Regions from separate parts of the Delftia sp. DLF01 genome, predicted to be linked through region 2. Evidence: predicted binding sites of a transcription regulator. Region 2 holds the regulator's gene; the other holds the start of a gene.
What was found. The regulator FNR, encoded in region 2, switches genes on or off when oxygen is low (the NO sensors DNR and NnrR bind a similar motif). The targets are predictions, from matches to a motif close to TTGATNNNNATCAA.
Positions count from the first base shown of each region.

Region 1: IB269_RS15560 (3-hydroxybenzoate 6-monooxygenase) is a predicted target of FNR. The motif match lies at 1,249-1,262, and genes of this name have one in related genera.

Region 1 is NZ_JACVAZ010000003.1:72,807-76,207, forward strand. It holds gene IB269_RS15550 (LysR family transcriptional regulator) at 1-597, opposite strand, end outside; gene IB269_RS15555 (MarR family winged helix-turn-helix transcriptional regulator) at 612-1,148, opposite strand; gene IB269_RS15560 (3-hydroxybenzoate 6-monooxygenase) at 1,353-2,561, shown strand; gene IB269_RS15565 (cupin domain-containing protein) at 2,578-3,401, shown strand, end outside.
Region 2 is NZ_JACVAZ010000003.1:1,081,010-1,084,410, reverse strand. It holds gene ccoG (cytochrome c oxidase accessory protein CcoG) at 1-374, shown strand, start outside; gene IB269_RS20210 (FixH family protein) at 432-746, shown strand; gene IB269_RS20205 (hypothetical protein) at 925-1,212, shown strand; gene fnr (fumarate/nitrate reduction transcriptional regulator Fnr) at 1,294-2,013, opposite strand; gene hemN (oxygen-independent coproporphyrinogen III oxidase) at 2,176-3,401, shown strand, end outside.

The sequences.
Region 1 (3,401 bases), 1.0 Mb from region 2:
CAGCAGGTCGTCCACATAGTGGATGAAGCTGTGGTGGCGCAGGTCCTCGGTGCGCGCCACCAGCGGGCGGCGCGCAAGGTATTCGCGCTGGCCGTAGAGGAAGAGCCGGTAGTCCGTGAGCTTGGTGACCACGGCCGAGCCGCGCGTGGGACGCTCCAGCGAGATGACGATGTCGGCCTCGCGCCGCGACAGGTGCAGCAGGCGCGGCAGGGCCAGCAGGTCGATGCTCAGCAGCGGATGGCGCTGCGTCAGCGCGGCCAGCTGCGGGGCCAGCAGCTGGGTGCCGAAGCCCTCGGTGGCGCCCACGCGCACCAGGCCCGACGGACCCTGGCTGGTGGATTCCGCCGTCAGCGGCATGCGCTCCAGCCCGGCGGCGGCGCGCTGCATGGCGTCTGCCACGCCCAGCAGCTGTCGGCCGGCCTCCGTGGGCCGCCATTGGCCCGCTTCGCGCTCGAAGAGTACGGCCCCCAGCTGCTTTTCCAGGGCCTGGATGCGGCGCGACACCGTGGTGTGCTCCACGCCCAGTTGCCGCGCGGCGGCGGCCATGCTGCCGCTGCGCGCCAGCTCGCCAAAGAATCTCAGGTGGTCCCAGTCCATGGGTCAAAGCCGCCTCAGTCGGCAGCGGCGCGGCGCGCGGCCAGCGTGCTGGGCGCACGCGCCAGCTCGTCGTTTTGCCGCACCAGGACGGCCATCATGTCCATGAACAGGCCCCGCTGCTCCTGCGGCAGCGGCTCCAGCATGCGCTGCTGGGCCCGCAGCACCGAGGGCTCGGCAGCGGCCAGCAGCGCGGCGCCTTCTGCGGTGACGGACAGCAGGCGCACGCGCCGGTCGGCCGGGCTGGTGTTGCGCACCATGAGGCCGCGCGCCTCCAGCCGGTCGATGACGCTGCCAATGGTCGAGGTATCGAAGCCGATCATCCGCGCCAGCGTGCGCTGGTCCACGCCGGGCTGGCGCAGCACGGCCGACAGCGCCGCGTACTGCACGGGGGTCACGCCGAATTCCTGGGTCTCCTCCATGAAGACGGCTACCGCGATCTGCTGCAGGCGGCGGATGTGGTAGCCGGGGTAGTTTTCTAGTTCTGCGGGTTGGTAGTCCATGGCCATTGCGCTCTTTTCCGGGTCCCTGCGGGCAAGCGCAGATGTTCGCATGAACCGCGCCCTCCGTTGGCCTTGGCTGGCAGACAGGTGATTCAACTGAACACGCTATCCATCACCGTTTTGCCTGCATCCAGGGAAACCCCAGGCTGGGCTGATGCAAATCAACACTACACTTATCGTCAGCATACTGTTTAATTAGTCGCGACGCAGCTGACCTGCAGGCTGGCGACACGCACCACGAAGCACAGGACATCCATGAGCACCAGCATTTCTTCCCGGGCGCTGCCCGTTCTTGTGGCAGGCGGCGGCATTGGCGGCGTGGCGGCCGCGCTGGCCCTGGCGCGCCAGGGATTCGCCGTCAAGGTGCTGGAGCAGGCGCCGCAGCTGGGCGAGATCGGCGCTGGCATACAGCTGGGGCCCAACGCATTCGCGGCCTTCGACGCGCTGGGCATTGGCGAGCTGGCCCGGGGCCGCGCCGTCTATACCGACGAGATGGTGATGCACGACGCGCTCGATGAACGACTGGTCGGCCGCATTCCCACGGGCGAGGCGTTTCGCGCCCGCTTCGGCAACCCGTATGCGGTGATCCACCGCGCCGACATCCACACCTCGCTGCTCGAAGGCGCGCGCGCCCACGGTCAAATCGAGACGCTGACGGGCGCCCGCATCGAAGCCGTGCAGCAGGAGGGTGACACCGTCACCGTGCGCGACCAGCACGGCCAGGTCCATGTGGGCCAGGCCCTGATCGGCGCCGATGGCGTGAAGTCCGTGGTACGCCAGCAGTACGTGGGCGATGCGGCGCGTGTCTCCGGCCATGTGGTGTACCGCGCCGTGGTGGAGAAGAACGACTTCCCCGAAGACCTGCGCTGGAACGCGGCCAGCATCTGGGTCGGCCCCAACTACCACCTGGTGCACTACCCGCTGCGCGGCTGCGAGCAGTACAACGTGGTCGTCACCTTCCACAGCCGCGAGCAGGAGGAATGGGGCGTGCGCGAAGGCAGCCGCCAAGAGGTGCAAAGCTACTACAGCGACTGCTGCCCGCGCGCGCGCCAGCTCATAGACCTGCCCAAAAGCTGGAAGCGCTGGGCCACGGCCGACCGCGAGCCCATTGGCCAGTGGAGCTTCGGCCGCGCCACGCTGCTGGGCGATGCGGCCCACCCTACCCTGCAGTACATCGCCCAGGGCGCCTGCATGGCGCTGGAAGACGCGGTGACGCTGGGCCAGGCGCTCAAGCGCTGCGGCAACGACTGGCCGCAGGCGCTGCGGCTGTACGAGCGCTCGCGCATCGCCCGCACGGCGCGCGTGGTGCTGTCCGCGCGCGAGATGGGCCGCATCTTCCACGCCAGCGGTGTGGAGCGCCTGGTGCGCAACGACCTCTGGAAGGGCCGCACGCCCCAGCGTTTCTACGACGCCATGGAATGGCTGTACGGCTGGAAGGCCGAAACCTGCCTCGCCGAAGACTGAACACAAGGAGACCGCCATGCAAGAACTTGGCCGCCTGGAAGACCTGCCCCAGGACTACCGCGACGAACTCACGCGCAACAACCTGGTGCCGCTATGGCCCAGCCTGCGCAACGTGATGCCGCCGCACACGCCGCGCCCGCGCACCCAGCCCATTGCCTGGCCCTACCAGGCCATCCGCCCGCTGTTGATGCAGGCCGGCGAGCTGACGCCCATCGAAAAAGCCGAGCGCCGCGTGCTGGTGCTGGCCAACCCCGGCCATGGGCTGGAGAAGATGCAGGCCAGCTCCTCCATCTACCTGGGCATGCAGCTGCTGCTGCCCGGCGAGTGGGCGCCCTCGCACCGCCACACGCCCAATGCCGTGCGCATGGTGGTGGAAGGCCAGGGCGCATGGAGCCTGGTCGACGGCGAGAAATGCCCCATGGAGCGCGGCGACCTGATCCTCACGCCCACGGGCCTGTGGCACGAGCATGGCCACGACGGCGACGAGCCCGTGATCTGGCTCGATGTGCTGGACCTGCCCCTGGCCTACTACCTGGAAGTCACCTACCACGTGGACGGCCCGCGCCAGCCCGCCCTGCCCGGCCGTGGCGACCGGGCGTATGCGCGCGGCGGCCTGGCACCCACGCAGGTGTTCGCCCGCAACGCCAAGGCCTACCCCATGCTGCGCTACCCCTGGAAGGACGCGCGCGCCGCGCTGCTGGAACTGGCCGCCGACCGGCCGGACCTGGACTGCGTGCAGCTGGCCTACACCAACCCCGAAACCGGGGCCGACTGCGAAAACATCCTGGGCTTCTACGCGCTGATGCTGCGCCCGGGCCAGACGCTGCAGTTGCCCGCGCG
Region 2 (3,401 bases):
GCTTGAGCGTGGCCATGATCGTGAGCCTGGCGCTGCGCCAGTCGGTCAAGGTGGACGTGATCCGCGACCGCGCCTCGCTGTCGCGCATCGTGGCGGGCGGCAAGCTGGAGAATGTCTACCGCCTGCAGATCATGAATGCCACCGAGCAGGCCCAGCGCTACCGCATCAGCGCCCACGGCCTCGATGGGCTGGAGCTGGCGTCCGAGCAGGAAGTCGAGGTCGGCCCGGCCGAGACGCGCGGCATTGCGGCGCGCCTGCAGATTCCCTACGGTTCGGCCGAGCCGGGCTCGCACACCGTATTCTTCGATATCGATGCCGTGCATTCAGGCGCGGGACGCGCGTCCGAAAAGGCCGTCTTCCTGGTGCCCCGGTGATGTTCCTGGCAGGCGCGGCACGGTCCGCGCCTGCCGCCTGAAAGAAAGAGGTTTCCCATGTCTTCCAGTCCCGCAGTGTCCGCGCCCGCGCAGGCTCCCTCGCACCCCGACGCCGGCAAGCCCTGGTGGAAGTTCGGCCATGTCTGGCTGGTGGTGGCCGGCCCGGCGGCCGTGGTGGTCGCTGCCGTGATCACGGCCATCATCGCCATCAACGGCGCCGATCCCGTGATCGACCCCGACTACTACCGCAACGGCATCACGATCAACGAGCGTGCCGATGGCGTGCGCGAAGTGCCCAAGAGCATGGCGCCCGCCGTCACCGGCCGCAACCATGCGGCCACGCCCGCGCATGATCACCCCACGGACCGCTGATCGCCGTGCACCCCTGCAAGAGGCCGCAGTCGCGGCCTTTTGCATGGCGGATCGCATCTCCGGCATGCGCGACGGGTGAGGGTTTCCTACAGGCGTGCAGGGCGCTACGGGGCTTGGCGCCATGCGTTGGCGCGGCGCACAATGAAGGCGACCCCTCGACAGCACAAGGAGATCGCTGATGTTGGCCCAACGCTGGATGTGGATTGCCTGGCCTGCCTTTCTGGCAGCCGCCGTGATGGAGATGCTGGTTTTTGCCTTTGTGGACCCGCTGGAGCTGCATTGGCTCGGCGACCTGGGCTGGTCGCGCCAGGGCATCTACACGCTGGCCTTCTTCGCCTTCTGGGGCGTGACCATGCTCTCCAGCCTGATGACCACCATGCTGGGTCGCTCGGCCCGCGATCTCAATGACGGCGTGGCCTCCGAGCCCGACCCGGACCTGGCCATGCAGGGGCTGGGGCGGGACTGAGCGAGAGCCCGCCGCAATGAACAAGGCCCGCTGTCGCGGGCCTTGTTCATTGGCGGATGAATGCTTGCCGCCCTTGCAGCCTCACTGGCACTGCTGGCTGTTGACGATGCGCTTGAGCGCCTCCGTGTCCAGGATGCGCAGATGGCGCTGGCGCACCTCGATGATGTTGTCGTCCGCGAACTTGGAGAAGGTGCGGCTCACCGTCTCCAGCTTCAGGCCCAGGTAGCTGCCGATTTCCTCGCGCGTCATGCGCAGCACCAGTTCGGACTTGGAAAAGCCCCGCGCATGCAGGCGCTGCACCAGGTTGAGCACGAAGGCGGCCAGGCGCTCCTCGGCGCGCATGCTGCCCAGCAGCAGCATCACGCCGTGCTCGCGCACGATCTCGCGGCTCATGACCTTGTGCACATGGTTTTGCAGGGCCGTGACCTCGCGCGACAGGTCTTCCAGCTTGTCGAAGGGCATGACGCAGACTTCGGCGTCTTCCAGCGCGACGGCATCGCAGGTGTGGTGGTCGTTGACGATGCCGTCCAGGCCGATGATCTCGCCGGCCATCTGAAAGCCCGTGACCTGGTCGCGTCCGTCCTCGGTGGCCACGCAGGTCTTGAAGAAGCCGGTGCGGATGGCGTACAGCGAGGTGAATGTCTCGCCGTTGCGAAACAGCAAGCCTCCGCGCTTGACCTTGCGGCGCGTGGCCACGATGTCGTCGATGCGCTGCATCTGCTCGGCATCCAGGCCCATGGGCATGCACAGTTCGCGCAGGTTGCAGTTGGAGCAGGAGGCTTTGATGGTCTGAAGGTTCATGGAGTGATAAACATCAGCGGCACACAGCGTGCCGGCGGTGACCTCGTGGATTGCGATGAGTTGGATCAAATTGTCGCAGCAGTCCCTCAAACAACTCTTGATATGAGTCAAGGACATGACCGATGTGCTGCGGCACAGTCGAGGTATTAGAGGAAAAAACCCATGACCGCTGTCACCCCAGAGCTGCTGCGTCGCTTTGACGTACCGGGGCCCCGATACACCTCGTTCCCTACCGCCGACCGCTTTGTCGAGGCCTTTGGTGCAGAGGACTATATCCTGGCGCTGCAACAACGCAAATCGAGTACCGCAGCGCGTGCCACGCCTTTGTCGCTGTATGTGCACGTGCCCTTTTGCGAGTCGCTTTGCTACTACTGCGCCTGCAACAAGATCGTGACGCGCCACCACGATCGCGCCGCCGTCTACCTGGACTACCTGGCGCGCGAGATGGCCTTGCACACGGCCCATTGCGGCAAGGGCCAGACCGTCAGCCAGCTGCACCTGGGCGGCGGCACGCCCACCTTCTTCTCCGACGACGAGCTGCGCACGCTGATGGGCCTGTTGCGCGAGCATTTCAAGCTGGAGCCGGGTGGCGAGTACTCCATCGAGGTCGATCCGCGCACCGTCAGCGTCGAGCGCCTGGCCGTGCTCAAGGAGCTGGGCTTCAACCGCCTGAGCTTCGGCGTGCAGGACTTCGACGAGCAGGTGCAGATCGCCGTGCACCGCGTGCAGCCGGCAGGGCAGGTGTTCGAGCTGGTGGCGGCCGCGCGGCAGCTGGGCTTCGCCTCCATCAACGTGGACTTGATCTACGGCCTGCCCAAGCAGACGCCCGAATCCTTCGAGCGCACGCTGGCCCAGGTCAACGCGCTGCGGCCCGACCGCATCGCGCTCTATGCCTATGCCCACCTGCCCGAGCGCTTCAAGCCGCAGCGGCGCATTGCGGCCGAGGATCTGCCCCAGGGGGCCGACAAGCTGGCCATGCTGTCGCGTTCCATCGCCGCGTTCATGGACGGTGGCTATGTCTATGTGGGCATGGACCACTTCGCCCTGCCCGAGGACTCGCTGGCCGTGGCCAAGCGCCAGGGCCGGCTGCACCGCAACTTCCAGGGCTACAGCACCCAGCCCGACTGCGACCTGATTGCGCTGGGCGTGTCGGCCATCGGCAAGGTGGGCGCCAGCTACAGCCAGAACGCCAAGACGCTGGAGGAGTACTACGACGCCATCGACGCCAGCCACCTGCCCGTGGTGCGGGGCCTGGCGCTGTCGCGTGACGACCTGGTGCGCCGCGCCGTCATCATGGCCATCATGTGCCAGGGCGCCGTGCTGTTCGAGCCCATGGAGCAGGCCTGGCTGCTGGGCTTTCGCGAGTACTTCGCGCCCGAGATGGCGGC